One region of the Williamsia sp. Leaf354 genome, then DNA from elsewhere that is predicted to be linked to it. Evidence: riboswitches for the same ligand, from Rfam matches in the RefSeq annotation. Region 1 holds a riboswitch; the other holds the start of a gene.

Region 1 (10,537 bases):
GGCGCTTGGGGATCACGACATCGACGTCGCGCAGGTTGTTCTCCCGCGCCCCCTGCACCCGGATCAGGTCGTGGCTGTCGGCGACGTGCGCGGTGGACGCGGGGGGCATGGGGGCTCCTACTTTGCGGTCAACGGTGATACAGATCGCCAGAACCACACGCGTAGCGCGGATGAGACGCCGCGAACTGAAAACTTCACGATCGTACGCATTGGGTTGGCGACTAGCTCTCAACGAACTTAACTGAATAGGCGGTGTTGCAAAAGGGGTCGATCAGTCGCGGGAATCACTATCCGCTGTGAAATTTTCCCGAATGTATATGAGAAACTGCCGCTCTTCATTTAGCTCAAGTTTCGACCTAACGACCCAAGCGACAAACGAATTGATAAAGTCACGCTGAGTCAACTCCCACGCAACCACCCACAAGTCAGCGAGAAGAACGAGAGTCAAAGCTGAGTCTTGTCGCCGATCCCAGCTTACGTTTATCCTGCCAAGGCCATCATCACCGACTTCGAATGCTGCCAGGTGCTGCTCGTAACCCGGATGAGTAAACTTGCATAACATTCCGTACATTCTGCCTGCGTATCCCACGACGCTTTTCAACTCCCCCACCGAACCCGATGCGGAGATCTTCTTTAGCGCATCCACCGATTCCGCCTTCGACGCTGACACCGACCATGCGATTTGTTCGAGAACTTGGCGAGCGACGGCGTCTCCCTCGTAATTGAGGCCAAGGCTGTAAAGGACGTGGGCCGCCAGCAGGCTGGTCTGTAGCCGCTGCAGAGCGACTGCAGACGCGAACACTCCAACGGATGGTTCCCCTCCTGCTTTTCCGTCCATACTTTCAATCGACGCGGAAATATGACGGCGTGCTGCGCGGAAGGATTCGGAAAGGACATTCTTTTCCGCTGGGAGATTGTTCCTCGCCGCCACATACTTGCGACGGGCATAGTCGACGCTCGACAACCTCGCCCCAGCCGCAACTGTTACAGCGACAATATTCTCGACGACCCCGTCCATTACGTGAAGGTTCGCCGGAAAAATGATGGCACCGCCACCGATCACCTGAACGGCATCAAAGTCCTCTAGCGTCTTCAAAACCGCCGCTGTGGGGTTGAAGGCACTATCGATCCAATCCGAATCCACCTGTCCAGCGTAGCGAGCTCGGGGGTCAGGCGCTGTCGGGCGGGGAGTCGATCGCTCGCAGACACCTATGCCGGGCCACGCCATCCCAGCGCCGGCCCGAGGCGCGTCGCAATGTCGGTGATGATCTGGACGTAGTCATCGGGCTCGAACGAGAACGGGAGGGCGAAGGCGACCTCGGTGGCGCGCTGGAATCCTGCGTGCTCGTACAGGCGGGCGGCGATCTCGTCGGACGGTCCGACGAGATCGGGCGCGAACACCATCCCTCGCGGTCCCTGCGGTTCGAGTGTCCGGGCGAACCGGCTCTCCGCGTAGGCCTCGTAGCGGCGGATCTGATCGGGGGTCGCGGTGTCGGTGGGGATCACCACGAGCCCCTGCGACACCCGCGCGCGTGACGGATCGGGATGCGCGGCGCGGTAGGCGTCGATGTGCTCGGCCTGGATGGTCGCGAAATCCCGTGCCGGGCCGCCCTCGGTGAACACCACCGACGAGGTCAGATAGTTGAGTTGCTGCTCACCGGCCCAGGTCGCCGAACCCAGACCGCCGCCGTACCAGACGCGGTCGGCGAGGCCGGGCGAGTGCGGTTGCACGCGCCGCGAGAACGACTCGATCCCCACGGTGCCCTCGAAGTCGCTCACCGGATCGCCGCGCAGGCAACGCAGCAGGCGCAGCACGCGCTCCTTCGAGAAGTCCTCGACGTCGTGTGTGTCGGGATAGAGCACGTGCCGGTAGTCGTCGTAGCGCATGGGGGTACCCACCGACACACCCGGATTGACACGTCCGTTCGACAGCACGTCGACCGTGGCGAGGTCTTCGGCCAGGCGGAACGGGTTCTCGAGTCCGAGCGGGATGACCGCGGTGCCGAGTTCGATCCGCGAGGTGACCATCGCCGCGGCGGCCATCACCGCGACCGGCGAGGAGATGCCGTACTGCAGGTGCCGGTCGCGCAGCCACACCGAGTCGAAACCCAGATCCTCGGCACGCCGGATAGTGTCGATCGTCTCCAGGTGCCCGTCGCGCGGCGACGACTCGGCGAACCGCCCGATCGTCAGGAATCCGAGCTTGGTCAGTGCGGTTCCCTCGCCGGGCATGGCCGACCCCCTGTTCTCACGCGGTTCAGGGGAACCAGTGTGCCCGGTCACGACCCCGGGCGCCCGCATCGGTTCGCTTTGACTGACGCGCTCGGGTTCGGCACCATCGCCGACGGCGAGTCCTCTCGCCGCATTCGTGTCCCCGACCTCGACCCACCCATGACCTCACCACTGCATACTGCGAAGACCATGACTCGTGAACCCGGTACCGAGCTGGCCCCCGTGGCCGCAGGCTCAGCGCACGTACACGTCCACCTCCCGCATGTGTCGCCGATCGCCGAGGCGCGCCGTGTCGGCATCACCGCCTTCCAACTGGCACGCGGCGTCGGTGAGGTGGCTGTCGGTTTCCGGTCCCGCAAGCCGTTGCCCGAACGTGCGGCCCGAGAGGTCCGCGACGTCTTCGAGCGGCTGGGACCCACGTATGTGAAGCTCGGGCAGCTCATCGCCTCGAGCCCGGGTGTGTTCACCCCGGCGTTGTCGCGGGAGTTCGAGACCCTGCTCGACAGAGTGGCCCCCGCACCGATCGCCGTGATCGAGAAGGTGCTCACCGATGCGTTCGGTGCCCCGCCGTCGCAGGTGTTCGCGGAGTTCGACGCCGTGCCGATCGCGTCGGCGTCGATCGCGCAGGTCCACACCGCGACGCTGCACAGCGGCGAACGGGTCGTGGTGAAGGTGCAGCGGCCCGGTATCGCCACCCGACTCGCCGCCGACGTCGCGATCCTGGAGAGGCTCGCCGATCTGCTCGAACTGTCGCCGTACGGTCGGATGCTCAGCGCGCGCAACGTGGTCGACGACTTCGCGACCGGCCTCGACGCCGAACTCGACTTCCGCAACGAGGCGCAGGCGATGGACGAGTTCGTCGCGGGTCTCGCCGACACACCGTTCGCCGATCGCGTGCGGGTCCCGACCGTGCACCACGAGTTCACCACCGGTGAGGTGCTCACGATGGAGTACGTCGATGCCATCCGCATCGACGACGCGCGCGCCGTACGCGGCGCGGGCCACGACGGCACCGCGCTGGTGCGCAATCTGCTGCTGGTCTTCCTCGAGTCGGCCTTCCACGGCGGCCTCTTCCACGGCGACCTGCACGCGGGCAACGTCCTCGTCGACTCCGACGGCAAACTCGTGCTGCTCGACTTCGGGATCGTCGGACGCTTCACCCCCCGCACCCGTCGCATCATGCGGCGCCTGGTCGGTGACCTGATGGTGCGCAACGACTACGAGGCCGCCGGCCGGGCCCTGTTCACCCTGGGCGCGGTCCGCAACCCGGGCAGCACCCGCGAGGGCGCGAAGGACATGCGACGGTTCACCGCACCCATCGCGGGCAAAGACCTCGCGGGGATGTCGTACACGGCGCTGGGCACCCAGCTCGCCACGCTGGCCAAGGCCTACGACCTGCGGCTGCCGCGTGAGCTGGTGCTGGTCGGCAAGCAGCTCCTCTACGTCGAGAAGTACATGAAGCTGCTGGCCCCGCAGTGGCGGGCGCTCACCGACAAGGAGCTCTTCACCTACATGAAGGCCCTGCTCACCGAGGACGAGCCGAGGCGCTGATCCGGGACGGTCGCGGGCTCGGGTAAGTTCTGCCCCGACGTCGGTGTGCTCCCGGTCGTCTCGTTTCTCCGGGAGCACCGCAAGAGGGAATCCGGTGCGAGTCCGGAACTGCCCCGCAGCGGTGATCGGGAACGACGCGACAGCAATGCACTGGCCCCGGCCGGGAAGCAGTCGCCGGTAGGTGGCATCGAGACAGATGCCGTGCCCGAGAGTCCGAAGACCTGCCGCCGTTGGTCGCGTCGGACGATGCGACCGCTCATCGGCCTCGTGGGATATGGCCGGTGCGGCGCCTCGTGATCCTGTCGTGGCTGTCTGCACCCCTTTTCCGCACAGACGGAAAGGGATCGGATGCAGGTACGCGGTCGCCCCGGTGTCGGCACGGCCGTCGTGGTGTCCCTGCTCGTGCTCGCCGCCGTCTCCGTGGTGGGGATGATCGTCGGCAGCGTGCACATTCCCGCGTCCGACGCGGTGCGCTATCTGTGGGCCGATGTCGTCGGCGGCACCATCGCCCCGCAGGACGTCCCGGGCTACCGAGTCGTGACCGATTCCCGACTCCCCCGGGTCCTCACGTCGATCTTCGTCGGCGCCGGGCTCAGTGTCGTCGGGGTCGTGGTGCAGGCGCTGGTCCGTAACGCCCTGGCCGACCCGTACATCCTCGGTATCTCCTCGGGCGCGTCGGTGGGCGCGACCGCCGTGGTGTTGTTCGGCGCCCTCGGCGGACTCGGACTCTATGCGCTGCCGTCGGCGGCGTTCCTCGGCGCTTTGGGCGCCACGGTCATCGTGCTCGTGCTGGCCCGCGGCGCAGGCGGTCTCGAACCGACCCGACTGGTTCTCATGGGAACCGCACTGGGCTACGGGTTCTCGGCCATCACGACGGTTCTCGTGTTCCTCGCGCCCGCCGGCGACGCCGCGCGCAGCGTGATGTTCTGGCTGCTGGGCAGTCTCGCCGCGGCCACATGGTACTCAGTGTGGTTGGTCGGCACGGTGTCGGTGGTCGGCGTGGTGCTCGCGAGCGCGTGCGCCCGTCACCTCAACGCCCTGTCGATGGGCGATGATGTCGCGGCCAGTGTCGGCATCCATCCCGGCCGATTCCGCCTGGCGCTGTTCGTGGTGTCGGCCGTCATCGTCGGCGTCATCGTGTCCGTCTGCGGCGCAATCGGGTTCGTCGGCCTGATCATGCCGCACGTGACACGGTTGCTCGTCGGCGCCGACCACCGCCGCGTGCTCCTGCTCAGCCCCGTGCTCGGTGCGGTGTTCGTGGTGGTCGCCGACATCGTTTCCCGCACCCTGGTTCCGCCGTACGAGTTGCCGATCGGCGCCATCACCGCCGCGGTCGGGGTGCCGGTGTTCGTGGCACTGATGCGCCGCCGCGACCGGGTGACGACATGACAGGCGACCCGGATGCCACCTCAGCGACACCGGCCGTCGCCTACCGCGACGTGTCGATCCGCCTGGGCGACACCGAGATCGTGCACGACCTGTCGCTGTCGGTGTCCGACGGTGGGTTCCTCGGCGTCATCGGGCCGAACGGCAGCGGGAAATCGACGATACTGCGCTGCCTGTTCCGAGCCCTGTCCCCGTCGGGCGGCCAGGTCACCGTGCACGGCACCGACATCGTCGCGACGTCGCTGCGCGACAACGCCCGTCAGGTCGCCGCGCTCACCCAATCCTCGGCAGTCACCCTCGATTTCACGGTCGCCGAGGTGGTGGCCACCGGTCGACTACCCCACATCCGCCTCCTTCGGTCGCCCACTGCCGCCGATCGCGAGATCTGCGAGCGCGCCATGATCGATGCCGGGATAGGAGGTTTCGGGCGCCGACGGTTCGCCGAGCTCTCCGGAGGAGAGTCCCAGCGGGTCCTCATCGCGCGCGCCTTCGCCCAAAAGACCCGCGTGTTGGTCCTCGACGAACCCACCAACCATCTCGACATACGTCACCAGTTCGCGGTGCTCGAGGCGGCCCGCGCGCGGGGCATCACCGTGATCGCCGCACTGCACGACCTGAACATCGCCGCCCAGTTCTGCACCGAACTCGTCGTCGTCTCCGACGGGCGCATCGTGCGCCGCGGGACCCCGGCCGACGTCCTCACCACCGACACCATCACCCGCTTCTTCGGTATCGGGTGCCACATCGTCACCCATCCACGCCTGCGCGTTCCGCAGATCATCTTCGACGAAGGAACCCCCCGATGACACGACGCTTCCTGGCTCGCGCCGCACTGGCGCTCACCACGGCACTCACGATCGGTGGGTGCGGCGCCACGGTTTCCGACCCCGCCGCACCGACCTCGTCCGGTGCGGCGGTCACGGTCGCCAATTGCGGTGCACCGCTGACGGTTCCGTCACGCCCGACCAAGGTGCTCACCAACGACACCGGCATCACCGAGATGATGTTCGCGTTGGGGCTGCAGGACCGGATGGTCGGTTACACCACCTACGAGGGCAAGGAACGTGACATCGCATCGTCGCCGTGGCGATCGGAGTTCGCATCGACGCCCTCGCTCGGCACGGCCTTCACCCGCGAGGTGATCCAGAAGGCGGCGCCCGACTTCGTGTTCGCCGGATGGAACTACGGCTTCAAGGAGTCGACCGGCGTGACGCCGGCTTGGATCTCGACGATCGGTGCGACGCCGTATCAGTTGACCGAGGCGTGCCGACAGCGCGGATCGACCCGACGCGGCATCACCCGTCCGCTCGACGCGCTCTACGACGACCTCACCAACCTCGGCCGGATCTTCAGTGTCGAGGACCGCGCCTCGGCCCTGATCGCCGGGTACAAACGCGAGGTCGCCCAGGCCGCCGCCACCGCGCCGACAGCCGATCGCCGAGCCCGTGTCCTGCTGTTCGACAGCGCCGACCCTGCCCCGTTCACCTCCGGACGCAACGCCGCGCCCGACGAGATCATCGCCGAGGCGGGTGGCACGAACGTCTTCTCGCAACTGGACGACTCGTGGACGTCGGTGTCCTGGGAGGCCGCCGCACAGGACGATCCGCAGGTGATCGTCATCGTCGACTACGGCGCGGGACAGGCGAACACGGTCGCGGCCAAGACCGCCCAGCTGCGCGCCCAACCCCTCATGGCCGGGACCACAGCAATCCGTGAGGACAACATTTTGTCGTTCCCCTACGCCGCCCTGGTCGAGAGTCCGCGCAATCCGGCGACCATCACCGCCCTGGCCACCTATCTGCGCAGTCGGGGGCACTGAATCGGTTCCTGCCGGTGGTGACGAGTTCCAGGTGTCGGTGACGACCGTGATGCCCGACCACGACACGACGTCGATCGAGAACACCGCGATGTCGGATTTGATCTAATCGTCGGAGTTGACCCGGGCCCGACCCGCGACCGGGGCCGAGGCGAAGGATCACGATCATCGACACCACAGCTGGCATCAGCCGCCGCGAGGCGTTGGCCACCGGCGGACTGGCGGTCACCGCAGCCGTGACGGCCTCGAGCCTGGCCGGCGCCGGATACGCCGCGGCCGCACCACGAACCGACGCCGACGTCATCGTGGTGGGTCTCGGCCTGGCGGGTCTGGTGGCCGCGGCCGAACTCGCCGACCGCGGGAAGCGGGTCGTCATCGTCGATCAGGAGAACGGCAAGAACGTCGGCGGACAGGCGTTCTGGAGTCTCGGCGGGTTGTTCATGATCGACACGCCCGAGCAGCGGCTGCTGGGCGTCCGGGATTCCTATGAGCGCGCCCGGACCGACTGGTTCGCCACCGCCGGCTTCGATCGGGCACCGCAGGACCCGCGTGGTGAGGACTACTGGGGTCGCCGGTGGGCCGAGGCGTACCTCCAGTTCGCCGCGGGCGAGAAGCGCGCGTGGCTGTCGTCGATGGGGATGGCGTGGGTTCCTGTCGTCGGGTGGGCCGAGCGTGGCGACGGGCGACCGGGGCGTCCGGGCAACACGGTCCCCCGTTTCCACCTGACGTTGGGCACCGGCCCTGGGGTGATGGAACCGTTCGAGCGGCGCGTCCGCGCGGCGGCCGCACGTGGTCGCATCGAGTTCCGCTTCCGGCATCGTGTCGACGAGCTCGTCACCACCGGCGGCGCGGTCACCGGTGTGCGCGGTACCGTGCTCGCCGCCAGTTCGGCCGCGCGCGGAACCCCCAGTTCCCGTGTCAGAGCGGGCGATTTCGCCATCAGCGCCCCGCTGGTGATAGTCGCGTCGGGTGGCATCGGCGGCAATCAGCAACTCGTCCGCGACAGTTGGCCCGCACGTCTGGGCACTGCCCCGGCGCGTCTCATCACCGGCGTCCCCGCGCATGTCGACGGCCGCATGATCGGCATCACCGAGCGTGCCGGGGCACGGGTGGTGAACCGGGACCGCATGTGGCACTACACCGAGGGGCTGCGGAACTTCGCGCCGATCTGGCCCGGCCACGGCATCCGGGTCCTCGGGGCACCGACCTCGATGTGGTTCGACGGCCGCGGGCGGCGGTTCCCGTCACCCGGTATCCCGAGCTACGACACCCTCGGCACCCTGGAACTCATCCAGCGCAGCGGTTTCGACCACTCCTGGTTCGTGTTGAACAAGCGGATCATCGAGAAGGAGTTCGTCCTGTCGGGATCGGAACAGAACCCCGAACTGACCGCGAAGAACCTCGTCGCCTATCTCGCCAACCGCGTGATCGACGACGTGCCGAAACCGGTGCAGGCCTTCCTCGATCGCGGCGTCGACTTCGTACAGGCCCGCACGGTCGCCGAGCTGGCGCGCAAGATGAACGGTCTGGTGGGCGAGCGGCTCATCGACGCGGCCGATCTGGAACGTCAGATCGTCGCGCGCGATCGCGAGGCCGCGAACCCGCGGTCGACCGATCCGCAGATCCTGGGTATCAAGCGGTCGCTGGCCTACACCGGCGACAACCTCGTGCGGACCACACCGCTGGGCCCCATCCTCGACCCCGCGGCCGGTCCGCTGATAGCGATCCGTATGAACATCCTGACGCGAAAGACGCTGGGAGGCCTACAGACCGATCTGTCCGGACGGGTTCTCGACGCCGACGGGACACCCATCCCCGGACTCATGGCCGCCGGTGAGGCCGCCGGCTTCGGCGGGGGCGGCGTCCACGGTTATCGCTCCCTCGAGGGCACGTTCCTCGGCGGATGCATCTTCTCCGGTCGACAGGCGGGACGGGCGGCCGCACGCATGGTGTGATTCACGTCGACCGGGAGGCGACATGAACGACACCCTGACCGTGCACATCGATCGCGCGTCGGTCGCGATGGGCGACGACGTCAGCACCCATGAGGAGGTCTGGACGTACCGCTCGTCGGCGACGCTCGACGACCTGCTCGTCGACATCGCGACGTCGTATGTGCCGCCCATCAGCGGCGATGCGGGCTGGACCGTCCACGCGAACGCCCATCACGACGCGCGACGACGCCATCTCGGGATGATCTACTGCCCCGTCGACGACGCCGACATCGCATGCCGCGTGCGCGGTCCCGACACCCTCCTCAGCGCGATCGCCGCCACGACAGGGCTCGACATCTATGTCGGATATCTGACGTGGGACCTGGCGCGTCCGGCGAGCATCGATGCGATGCGTGCCGCGCGTTCACGGCATTCGACGCCCCTGCACAGGACGCGCTTGGCCGACGCGGACGCCGAACACCGCCAGTGGCAGACGGTGCGGTCACTCCGCCGGCTCGACGCCGACCTCATACCGTGGCGGCGAGCGTGGATACGCGACGCCGTCCTCGACACCCCACGACTACCCGGTGTCGATGAGTTCGTCGCCGCGCATCTCGACCTGCTGTACAACCGACTGAGTCCCGCCAGTGTCGCCCTCGCCGTGGACCTGTTCGGCGCGCCGACGACGGAGTCGAAGTACCGGGCCCACGGCACCGATCTGATTGCCGCACTGGGTGATCCGCGTGCAGCCACACTGGCCATGGTCCTCACCGCATTCGAATGGACCATGACCCAGAAATCGTGGGAGGACACGGCCGACCAGGGGGTCGTTGCCTATCTGGGCCAACTCGAACGGTGGGGCTACCGCCTGTCGCCGGTGGAGCAGGCCTACGCAGGTCGCCGCTCGGCCGACGACGTGATCGATGAGGCCCGGCGACATCGCGACGATCGTTGATGCCGCACGCCCACAACGATCATTCGGCGATCGCGGTGGCCTCGACCTCCACGAGCACCTCTGGCTCGAACAGCATCGCGACACCGATCAGGGACGACGGCGGCATCGGCTGCGGCAGCGCGATCTCGTCCGCGACCCCTTCCACGCCGGCCATGAACTCGTCCATCATCGACGGGTCCCACCCGACGACGTAGAAGGTGAGGCGGACTACGTCGCGGAACGAGGCGTCCGCCGCAGCCAGTCCGGTCGCGGTGTTGCGAAGTGCTTGCGCCACCTGCCCTGCGAGGTCGCCGGGCGCCACCGGGATCCCGTCGGCCGTGCGTGCGATCTGACCCGCGACATGGATGTGGCGACTGCCGGTGCCGCTCGCGACGTGGTGATACGGCGCCGGCGTCATCAGACCTGTAGGACTCGAAAGACGAACGCTCATGGTGCTTCTCCTGATGTCGACGTACTAGGTATGTTCTTGATACCTAGTACAGCCAGGACACTTCAACGAGACCAGGTTTCATGACCGATACCTCAGCCCGCCACCACAGCGATGATCTGACCATTTCGTCACCCCACCGAGAACTTCTCGATCACGTTCTCGACAAGTGGTCATTGCACGTGTTGAACGAACTCTGCGAACGACCCTGCCGCTTCAACGAGCTGCGACGCGCG
Region 2 (10,537 bases), on a different contig from region 1:
GGAGAAGCTCGGGGCGGCGTTGCCCACCGTGAAATCGCGCATCCGGGACGGGCTGCGTCGACTCAAGTCCTGCCTGGAGTCCAACGATGAGGCCTGACCGAGATCCTCGCGAGCTCGTCGACGACCTGCTCGAGCTCTACGCCATCGACGCGCTCGATCGATCCGAGCGCGCGTCGTTTGAGGCCGCGTTGCAGGCGGTCGACCCCGAACGTCGCGTCGCCGCGGTCACCGAGATCCGTCGCACGCACGACGCCATCGCACGCATGGCCGCCGAACACACCGTCGTCCCGCCGTCGGCGGTGCGCCGGTCGCTGCTCGACGCCGTCGCCGCGGATCGTCTCGGAGCGGTCCGGCCGCTGCGATCGTTGCCGGCGGACACCTCCGGCCCGGTCTCGCAGGACATCCCTGCCCTCTCCGTCGACGAGTCGCCGCACACCGACGGCCCGTCCCACGGTGACGAGCTGGCCGCACGGCGCACCCGGCGACGTCGGCTCGCCATGTCGGTGGCGTCGGCCGCCGCGGCACTGCTGCTCGTGATCGGCGGTGTCGTCATCGGACGGTCGTCGGTGTCGACCCCGGAGCCGTCCACCCCGGCCGTCGCGGCGGGTTCGGCCGAACTCGAGCAACTCCGTTCGGTGATGAGTGCGCAGGATGCCGAGATGCACCGCACACAGCTGACCGGCATGCCCGGGACCGTCGTGGTCGCCTCGTCGCGGTCGATGGACACCGCCGTGGTGTTGCTCGACAGTGCACCGGTGCCCGCGAACGCGCAGACTTATCAGCTGTGGCTCATCGGGAACGCGCACGCGCCGAAGTCGGCCGGCCTGATCACCGATGCGTCGGCCTCGACCCCGGTGATCGTCCACGGACTGGACCGATCGCGGACGGTCGGCATGACCATGGAGCCCCGCGGCGGATCACCGCAGCCGACCGGTGACGTCCTCGCCGCTGTCTCCATCTGACACGTTTCGTCCGTGCGACTGTTTCCGCTGACAGTCGTCATCTGGCGGCCCTCGGGTGGGCACCTCGCCCCGCGATGTCCGGTGCTATGTTTCGTTCAACCTTCGGTCGCCGATCGTGACCGTTTGCCCTTCGAAGTGCCAGCGTCGGTGACCCCTCGGACGCGGCCTCACGCGGTGTCGTCGTGACGCTGTCGTGAACACGTGTGCAGCAGTGTGAGACAGGTGGGTATATGAGCGTCGGTGTCGTGCGCGAGATCGCAGAGGGGGAACGGCGCGTCGCGCTGGTACCCAAGGTCGTCGCGTCGTTGGTGAACAAGAAGGTCGACGTGATCGTCGAATCGGGGGCGGGCCTGGGTGCTCTCATCCCCGACTCGCTCTACACCGACGCCGGGGCCACCATCGGTGACCCGTGGTCGGCGGATCTGGTCGTCAAGGTCGTCGCCCCGACCGACGACGAGGTCGCGAAGATGCGCTCGGGTCAGACCCTCATCGGGTTCCTCGCGCCGCGCAACCAGACGAATCAGATCGGCGCGTTGAAGTCGGCCGGGGTACAGGCCTTCGCCGTGGAGGCCATCCCGCGCATCTCGCGGGCGCAGGCCATGGATGCGCTGAGCTCGCAGGGCAACGTCTCCGGCTACAAGGCGGTGCTGCTCGCCGCCGAACAGTCCACCCGCTACTTCCCGATGCTGACCACAGCGGCCGGCACGGTGAAGCCGGCGACCGCGCTGATCCTCGGCGTCGGTGTGGCGGGCCTGCAGGCGCTCGCCACCGCCAAGCGCCTCGGCGCCCGCACCACCGGGTACGACGTGCGGCCCGAGGTCGCCGATCAGGTGAAGTCGGTCGGCGCACAGTGGCTCGACCTCGGTATCGACGCCGCCGGTGAGGGCGGCTACGCGCGCGAGCTCACCGAGGACGAGCGCGCCCAGCAGCAGAAGGCCCTCGAGGATGCCATCAAGGGTTTCGACGTGGTCATCACCACCGCGCTCGTGCCCGGACGTCCCGCCCCGCGCCTCGTGACCGCCGCCGCGGTCGAGGGCATGAAGCCCGGCAGCGTGATCGTCGACCTCGCCGGCGAGACCGGCGGCAACTGTGAACTCACCGAGCCCGGCGAGAACGTCGTCAAGCACGGCGTGACGATCTGTTCGCCGCTCAACCTCCCCGCCGGCATGCCCGAGCATGCCAGCGAGCTCTACTCCAAGAATCTCCTCGCCCTCATCGAGCTGATGCTCGACGAGAACGGCTCGATAGCACCGGATTTCTCCGATGAGGTGCTCGCGAAGTCGTGCGTGACCCGAGAGGCAGGCGACGCCTGATGTACACCGGACTCCTGGCCAACCTCGCGATCCTGGTGCTCGCCGGATTCGTGGGCTTCGCCGTCATCTCGAAGGTGCCCAACACCCTGCACACCCCGCTGATGTCGGGCACGAACGCCATCCACGGCATCGTGGTGCTCGGCGCGCTCGTCGTGCTCGGCGCCCTTCCCGCCGACGCGAACTGGGGCGTGCGGATCATCGCCTTCGTCGCGTTGGTGTTCGGCACGCTCAACGTCATCGGCGGCTTCGCCGTCACCGACCGCATGCTCGGGATGTTCAAGGGCAAGAAGGAGGTCGAGAAGTGACCAACGATTTCTTCGTTCTCGTCGGCGGTCACGTGCCGAATCAGGGCGTCTCCTACGCCGTCACCGCGCTGTACATCCTCGCCTTCGGGCTCTTCATCTACGGCCTGTCCGGCCTGACCGGACCGAAGACCGCGGTGCGCGGCAACTGGATCGCCGCCATCGGCATGGGGATCGCGGTCGCCGCGACCCTGCTCTACGTCTGGAACGAGGGCGCCCGCGCAGACGAGGGACCCGGCCGCGTCGAGGTCCCGACCATCAACTGGATCCTCATCGCCGCCGGTCTCATCATCGGTGTCGCACTGGGTATCCCGCCGGCGCTGAAGACCAAGATGACGGCGATGCCTCAGCTCGTCGCGCTGTTCAACGGTGTCGGTGGCGGCACGGTGGCGCTCATCGCGTGGTCGGAGTTCATCGAGACCTCGGGCTTCTCCGAGTTCGGCGGCACCGAGCCCGCCTCGCCGCTGGTCGTCGGGTCGTTGATCGCGGCCATCATCGGCTCGATCTCGTTCTGGGGTTCGCTGATCGCCTTCTCGAAGCTGCAGGAGATCCTGCCGAAGGGCATCGAGAAGGTCTTCGTCGGCAACGCCAAGCTGTTCCAGCTCGCCAACATCATCCTGCTCGTCGGATCGATCGCCGTGGCGGTCTACCTCGGCGTGCAGGCCACCAGCGGTGGCGGAGCCAGCGTGTGGTGGATCGTCGGCCTGCTCATCGCAGCCGGTGTGATGGGCCTGTTCGTGGTGCTGCCCATCGGCGGTGCGGACATGCCCGTCGTCATCTCGCTGCTCAACGCCATGACCGGGTTGTCGGCTGCCGCAGCGGGTATCGCGCTCGACAACACCGCACTCATCGTCGCCGGCATGATCGTCGGCGCGTCGGGCTCCATCCTCACCAACCTGATGGCCAAGGCCATGAACCGGTCGATCCCCGCGATCGTCTTCGGTTCGTTCGGTGGTGGCTCCGATGGCGCCGCAGCGGGTCCCGCCGGCGACGGCGGCACCGTGAAGGCCACCTCCGCCGCTGACGCCGCGATCCAGATGGCGTACGCCAACCAGGTCATCGTCGTCCCGGGTTACGGCCTCGCGGTCGCACAGGCGCAGCACGCGGTGAAGGAGATGGCGACGCTGCTCGAGGCCAAGGGGGTCGAGGTCAAGTACGCGATCCACCCGGTCGCCGGTCGCATGCCCGGGCACATGAACGTGCTGCTGGCCGAGGCCGACGTCGAATACGACGCGATGAAGGAGATGGACGACATCAACGGCGAGTTCAGCCGTACCGACGTCGCCATCGTCATCGGCGCCAACGACGTCACCAACCCCGCGGCCCGCAACGACCCGAGCTCGCCGATTCACGGCATGCCCATCCTCAACGTCGACGAGGCGCGATCGGTGATCGTGCTCAAGCGGTCGATGTCGTCGGGCTACGCCGGCATCGAGAACCCGCTGTTCGGTGCAGCGGGGACCTCCATGCTCTTCGGCGACGCCAAGAAGTCGGTCGGCGAGGTCATCGAGGAGCTCAAGGCCCTGTAACCAGCCGCAGAACCGTTGCAGCCGTAGCAGTTCGTCTCGCTCAGCGAGACATACTGCTACGGCTGTTTGGTTTCCTGCCAGGTGCGGCCGAGGATGCAGAACTCGTTGCCCTCGGGATCGGCGAGCACGGTCCAGGTGACTGAGGGGTCCTGGCCGATGTCGACGCGTGTGGCACCGAGCGACTCCACCCGGGCGATCTCGTCGGCGGTGGTGACCCCGTCGGCGCGCAGATCGAGATGGAGACGGTTCTTGATCGTCTTGGCCTCGGGGACGCGGAGGAAGTCGATGGTGGGCGTGGATCCGTCGGCCGGACCGATGCTGAGGTAGTCGTCGCCGTCGATGTCGGTGACCTCCCATCCGAGGACCGCGGTCCAGAAGTCGGCCACGAGTCGGATGTCGTGACAATCGATGGCGATGACGTCGATTCTGCTGGTCATGGCAGCAACCCTACGACCGCACGAACGTGCGAAAGGTTGCGATTGCGTATCGGGGACTGGACATCCTTCGCGGCGCAAAGCATGTTGATAGCCAGTTGGTACGCACACGTTCCACCAGGAGGTAGGTCGATGAGAACACGACGCATCGCGCTCGCCGCAGCGGCGGCCGCTGCGCTGTCGGTGGCTGCGGCCCCGGGCGCCGGCGCGGCACCGGAGGCGTCTCCCGAACTGACCGGCGCACCCGACGTCACGATCTCGCGCCCGCAGGTGTCGACCGATCCGGCGACGCGCGGCGAGATCTCGGTCGTGATCAGCAACGTGGGTACCGCCCGGGCCACCGGGATCGTCGCGTATATCAACTCCTTCCCGAACAGGTTCGGCGGCACCGAGCTGATCGACGGCATCGACCCGGGGAAGTCGGTGCGGCAGCGCGTCGGCACGATCGGCTCGACCCCCTTCACCGGGATCGTCGCCTCCGCGGTGTACGCCAACGGTCGAGACCCACAGCCACTGAACAACTACTCCTTCAGCGTCGAGGTACTGCGCCCTCCCCGCTGACACACCGACCCCCAGGCGTGCCCCGCCTCCCCCCGGGCGTGGGCAGGTCGGGTGGGATCGAGACCCCCGATCCCACCCGACCACCTCACTTGGTCACAACTCGGCGCGCACGATGTGCGCCGCGGTCACCAGATTGCGTAGTGACGCCTCCACCTCGTCGGTCGAGCGAGTCTTCAGCCCGCAGTCCGGGTTGATCCAGAGCCGCTGCGCAGGAACCGCGTCCAATGCAGCGCGCAATGACGCCACGATCTCGCCGACCTCGGGAACACGAGGCGAGTGGATGTCGTAGACACCCGGCCCCACGCTGTTCGCGTACCCGATGGCGTTGAGGTCGTCGAGCACCTCCATGTGCGACCGCGCGGCTTCGATGGAGGTGACGTCGGCGTCGAGATCGGCGATCGCACCGATCACCGCACCGAACTCCGAATAGCAGAGATGGGTGTGGATCTGCGTCGCATCGGCCACGCCCGCCGTCGACAGCCGGAACGCGTCGACCGCCCAGCGCAGGTACGCCGGTTGATCCTCCGCGCGCAGCGGCAACAGCTCCCGCAGCGCCGGCTCGTCGACCTGGATGATCCCGACACCCGCCGCCTCGAGGTCGACGGTCTCGTCACGGATCGCCGACGCGATCTGATTCGCACTGTCCCACAACGGCTGATCGTCGCGGACGAACGACCACGCGAGGATGGTGACCGGACCGGTCAGCATGCCCTTCACCGGTCGATCGGTGAGCGACTGCGCGTAGTCGATCCACGTCACCGTCATCGGATGCCGCCTGCGGACGTCGCCGTAGAGGATCGGCGGCCGCACGCAGCGCGTCCCGTACGACTGCACCCACCCGTTCTCGGTGGCGAAGAACCCGTCGAGCTGTTCGGCGAAGTACTGCACCATGTCGTTGCGTTCGGGCTCGCCGTGTACCAGCACGTCGAGCCCGAGGTCCTCCTGCAGCGCGATGACGCTCGCCACCTCCCCGCGCATGCGTTGTTCGTACTCGTCCACACCGATCTCGTTCGCGCGCAGAGCCGCTCGCACCCGCCGGATCTCCGATGTCTGCGGATACGACCCGATCGTGGTGGTGGGCACGGCAGGTAGACCGAGCCGTTCGTCCTGGGCGGCACGCCGTTGCGCTGCCGGCCCGCGGGCGACACCTGCCTCGACCGCGGCCGCGACGCGCTCGCGGATGCCGTCGTCGTGGACACGTGGATCCGAACGGCGGGCCGCCAGTGCCCGCGCGCAGGTGTCCAGGGCCTCGCCAACCGAGTCGCGTCCATCCCGCAGCGCGGTGGCCAGGGTGACCACCTCGGCGACCTTCTCGGCGCCGAACGCCAGCCAACTGCGGAGGGTGTCGTCGAGCCCGGACTCCCTGTCGAGGGAGTACGGCACGTGCAGCGTCGAGCACGACGTCGACACCGCCACCGACGCGGCCGAGCCCAACAGCGTCGCCAGGGTCGCGAGCGACGCCGACAGGTCGTTGCGCCAGATGTTGCGGCCGTTGACGATTCCCGCCACCAGCAGCTTCGAGGTCAACGCCGGTACCGAGACCACCGGGTCGGCGGTGCCCCGCACCAGATCGACCGCGATTCCCTCGATGTCGGTGGCCGCTAGCGCCGGCAACACCTCCCGGAGATCGCCGAAGTAGCTCGCGACGAGGATCGCCGGCCGGTCGGTCCCGCGGGCCAGTTCTCCGTAGACCCGTGTGACGAGGCCGGCCGGGTCGTCGTGCAGGTCGGTGACCAGTGCGGGTTCGTCGATCTGCACCCAGTCCGCGCCGGCGTCACGCAGCGACGACAGCAGTTCGCGGTACAGCGGGAGCAGCTCGTCGAGTCGTTCGATCGGCGCGGTGCCGTCGACGCCCTTGCTCAGCAGCAGGAACGTGATCGGGCCGATGACCACCGGCCGCGCCGGGACCCCCAGTGCCAGAGCCTCGCTCAGTTCACCGAGCACCTTGTCCGGGTGCAACGAGAACGTGGTCGAGGACGAGATCTCCGGGACGAGGTAGTGATAGTTGGTGTCGAACCACTTCGTCATCTCCAACGGGGCGACCTTGCCGGTGCCCCGCGCCGCGGCGAAGTACCGGTCGAGGTCGTCGGCGATGTCGGCGACCCGTGGCGGTAGTGCGCCGAGAAGGACTGCGGTGTCGAGCATCTGATCGTAGAACGAGAACGTGTTGACCGGGATCGAGTCGAGCCCGGCGGCGTGTAGTTCCCGCAGGCCGGCGAGGCGCAGGTCGGCGGCGAGAGCCTGCAGCTGGGCCTGGTCGGTGCGACCGGCCCAGTACGATTCGACGGCGCGTTTGAGCTGCCGATTCGGTCCGATGCGGGCCGAGCCCAGAGTGGTTGCGGTGAACGGTGTACCAGTCATGTGCGTGACAATCCTTCGGTGCGTGCGGATGGCCATCACCAAGGGACGTGGTACCGACGAGCCGGCCGGGTGCCGAGGGCACGCGGCCTGAAGCCGTACCCCTCACGAGGGCACAGCCGTCAGCTCTTGCGGTCACACGCCCAGTCCACGAGGCGATGATCCGCCGGGTGCGGCGCACCCGGCACAACTGGCAGGTCTTCGGACTCGTGGGCGTGACACTCGCGGCCTACTGGCCGACGCTTCCCAGCAGGTCCGCTCTCGCGGACCCGCCAGTGCTGATTGTCGGCGGTCGTTCCCACTCACCGCTGCGGGACAGTCCCGGATTCTCACCGGGTTCCCTCTTGCCCGGCCGCCACCGAGGGCGGTGACCGGGCTCGATGCCGCACGACCGACTCAGGGGCTCCTGGGTGTCACTCGTACGGCAGACCAGCTGCGATCGCGACAGTACGCGCCCGTGTGCCGGCGTTAGCATCGCGGTATGCCCTTTCATCGGTTCCTCGAACGCCATGACCACGACGAGTCGTTCGCGATGGGCAAGGCCATGCGGGAGACGCGCGGCCGGTCGACGCTGGCGCAGCTGCCGTCGGGCGAGCGCGACCTGGTCGACCTCGTCCGCAAGCAGCACGAGGGGCGTATCGCCGAACTCATCCCGCTGCGTATCGAGCGGATGAGCGAGTCGCCGTTCGCGTTCTTCCGCGCGACCGCCGACATCATGGCCACCGACCTGTCGTCGATCCCGGTGACCGGTGTCGACGTGGTGATCAGCGGCGACGCCCACATCGGCAACTTCGGCTTCTACGCCAGCCCCGAACGCCGCATCCTGTTCGACCTCAACGACTTCGACGAATCCGGCGTCGGACCGTGGGAGTGGGACATCAAGCGGCTGGTGACCAGCGCGGTGCTGTGCGCCCGCGCCGACGACGCCGACCGCGACGACCAGGCCGAGCTCGCCGCCGATGCCGCGCAGGCCTATCGCCGGGCACTGCGCGTGGCGGGGTCGCAGTCGGTGATCGACCGCTACTACACATCGGTCGACGCAGAGGTGCTGGCCGACAACGCCGGTGGCGTGGTCGCCGATGTCATCGACTCCGCGCTGGCCAAGGCGCGGCGACGCACGGCGAACAGCATCGTCGACAAGATCACCGAGATCGGTCCCGATGGTCGCCGCCGCATCACGCCGGATCCGCCCATCGTGGTCCCGCTGTCCGCCCAGCACCCCGAGCGGATCGAACTCGCCGGGCAACGCGTCGACGAGATCTTCGACCACTACCTGTCGTCGGTGCGCACCGACGTGGCGTTGTTGTTGTCGCAGTTCGAGATCGTCGATGTCGCACGACGGGTGGTGGGTGTCGGCTCGGTCGGCAACATCGCACTGATCGTGCTGCTGCAGGGTCCGTCGGATGAGCCGATGGTGCTCCAGCTCAAGCAGGTCGCGCCGTCGGTGCTCGAGACCAACGGCGGACTCACCTCGGTGATACCCGAGACCGAGCACACGCCGGCCGACGCGCGTGACGCGATCCGCGTGGTGGCGAGTGCGCATGTGTTGCAGGCCAATTCCGATCCGTTCCTCGGGTGGACCGCATCACGCGAGGGCGCGTTCTACTGGCGGCAGTTCCGGGACATGAAGGGGTCGATCGACGCTACCGACCTCAAGGCGCGCGAACTGCGCCGCTACAGCGAACTCTGTGCGCGACTGCTGGCCCGATCACACAGCCAGAGTCCGGCGTTCGCGCAGATCGCCGGTTACCTCGGCAAGAAGGACACCGCGGACGAGGCCATCGCCCGGTGGGCGGTCGACTACGCCGATCAGGTCGACCGCGATCACGCGGAATTCCTCGCCGCGGCGGCCGACGGGGTGATCTGAGGGTCAGGCGGAGGCGACGGCGCGGTCGAACAGCGTGCGGTCGTGGGCGTTGACGATCACCAGATCGGGTTCTGCGCGACGGCGCAGCTCGGCGATGCGTTCCTGGTTGCGCCGCAACTGCTTGCGGTCCATCGCGAGCGCGGTCTCGGTCACCCGCATCGTCCACGGCGTCGAGGTCTCGTCCTCGATGGCGCCCCGGTGATGAAAGGCGTCGCCGCAGTGCAGAACCCAGCGGTTGCCGGCGTCGACGGCGATCGCGGCGTGCCCACGGGTGTGGCCGGGCAGCGAGATCAGGACCACCCCGGGGGCGATGGCGGTGAGTTCCCGCGCCGCGGCGAATCCCCGCCAGGACTCGCCGACGGGTTCGTGGGTGACCAGGGTGGGGCCGTGGGCCCACTGGCGTCGGCGGTAGCGGCCGTGCTCGAGCGTGGTGCGCGGGCGTTGGGCGGCGGTGACCTCGGTGGCGGTGGCATGGACGGTGGCACCGGGGAAGTCGGCGATGCCGCCGACGTGGTCGAGGTCGAAATGCGTGACGACGATGTGGCGGACGTCGTCGGTGGAGTAGCCGAGGTTCTCGATCTGGCGGGCCGCGGTCTCCTCCGGGTCGAGCACCGGACGGATCACATGGCGCAACGGCCCCAGACGTCGTGCGGGCGAGGCACAGTCGGCGAGACCGTAGCCGGAGTCGACGAGGATGAGGCCGTTGTCGGTCTCGAGCAGCAGCACATGGCACACCAGTGAGTCGCCGGGGACGGGCATCGTCCCGCAGTTGAGGTGACGGACACGCATGTCAGACCACCGCGCGGAAGTGGGTGATGAGACGCCAGCCGTCGAGCTGGTGGAAGGCGAGACCCGGTGGCTGGGAGGCGTCGACGATGTCGGTTCCCTCGAACGAGAGGTTCAGGGTCGACGAGACGCCCGGGGCGAGGCACACCGGACGACCGGCGAAGCTGGTGACGGCGCCGGTGTGCGCGTGACCGCAGAGGAAGCCGACGATGCCGGGGTGCTTCTCGACGAGCCGCAGCAGGCGGTCCTCCCCGGTCTGTCGGATCGAGTCCATGAACGGCATACCCAGCACCACCGGGGGATGGTGGAAACACACGATGACCGGCACACCCTCACCCACGGCGGTGATCTCGCGATCCATCCAGGCGACGGTGTCGTCGGAGAGGTATCCGTCGTTGCGCCCGGGGATGGTGCTGTCGCACATG

What was found. A riboswitch is a leader RNA that binds a small molecule or an ion and turns the genes downstream of it on or off. The one in region 1 is predicted to bind cobalamin.
Region 2: linked by a shared signal. The riboswitch ahead of metE (5-methyltetrahydropteroyltriglutamate--homocysteine S-methyltransferase) and the one ahead of ASG12_RS08295 (FecCD family ABC transporter permease) in region 1 are both predicted to bind cobalamin.

The regions. Positions count from the first base shown of each region.
Region 1 is NZ_LMPL01000002.1:39,527-50,063, reverse strand. Features, by position in the region: gene ASG12_RS08310 (ATP-binding cassette domain-containing protein) at 1-109, opposite strand, end outside; gene ASG12_RS21650 (hypothetical protein) at 272-1,144, opposite strand; gene ASG12_RS08305 (LLM class flavin-dependent oxidoreductase) at 1,210-2,232, opposite strand; gene ASG12_RS08300 (ABC1 kinase family protein) at 2,422-3,783, shown strand; cobalamin riboswitch at 3,808-4,026, shown strand; gene ASG12_RS08295 (FecCD family ABC transporter permease) at 4,132-5,172, shown strand; gene ASG12_RS08290 (ABC transporter ATP-binding protein) at 5,169-5,975, shown strand; gene ASG12_RS08285 (ABC transporter substrate-binding protein) at 5,972-6,988, shown strand; gene ASG12_RS08280 (FAD-binding dehydrogenase) at 7,222-8,940, shown strand; gene ASG12_RS08275 (hypothetical protein) at 8,963-9,874, shown strand; gene ASG12_RS08270 (RidA family protein) at 9,894-10,304, opposite strand; gene ASG12_RS08265 (winged helix-turn-helix transcriptional regulator) at 10,385-10,537, shown strand, end outside.
Region 2 is NZ_LMPL01000001.1:527,383-537,919, forward strand. Features, by position in the region: gene sigK (ECF RNA polymerase sigma factor SigK) at 1-97, shown strand, start outside; gene ASG12_RS02475 (anti-sigma factor) at 87-962, shown strand; gene ASG12_RS02480 (Re/Si-specific NAD(P)(+) transhydrogenase subunit alpha) at 1,193-2,275, shown strand; gene ASG12_RS02485 (NAD(P) transhydrogenase subunit alpha) at 2,275-2,580, shown strand; gene ASG12_RS02490 (NAD(P)(+) transhydrogenase (Re/Si-specific) subunit beta) at 2,577-4,106, shown strand; gene ASG12_RS02495 (VOC family protein) at 4,163-4,543, opposite strand; gene ASG12_RS21940 (hypothetical protein) at 4,673-5,101, shown strand; gene metE (5-methyltetrahydropteroyltriglutamate--homocysteine S-methyltransferase) at 5,195-7,462, opposite strand; cobalamin riboswitch at 7,635-7,850, opposite strand; gene ASG12_RS02510 (DUF2252 domain-containing protein) at 7,941-9,326, shown strand; gene ASG12_RS02515 (MBL fold metallo-hydrolase) at 9,330-10,115, opposite strand; gene ASG12_RS02520 (metallophosphoesterase) at 10,117-10,537, opposite strand, start outside.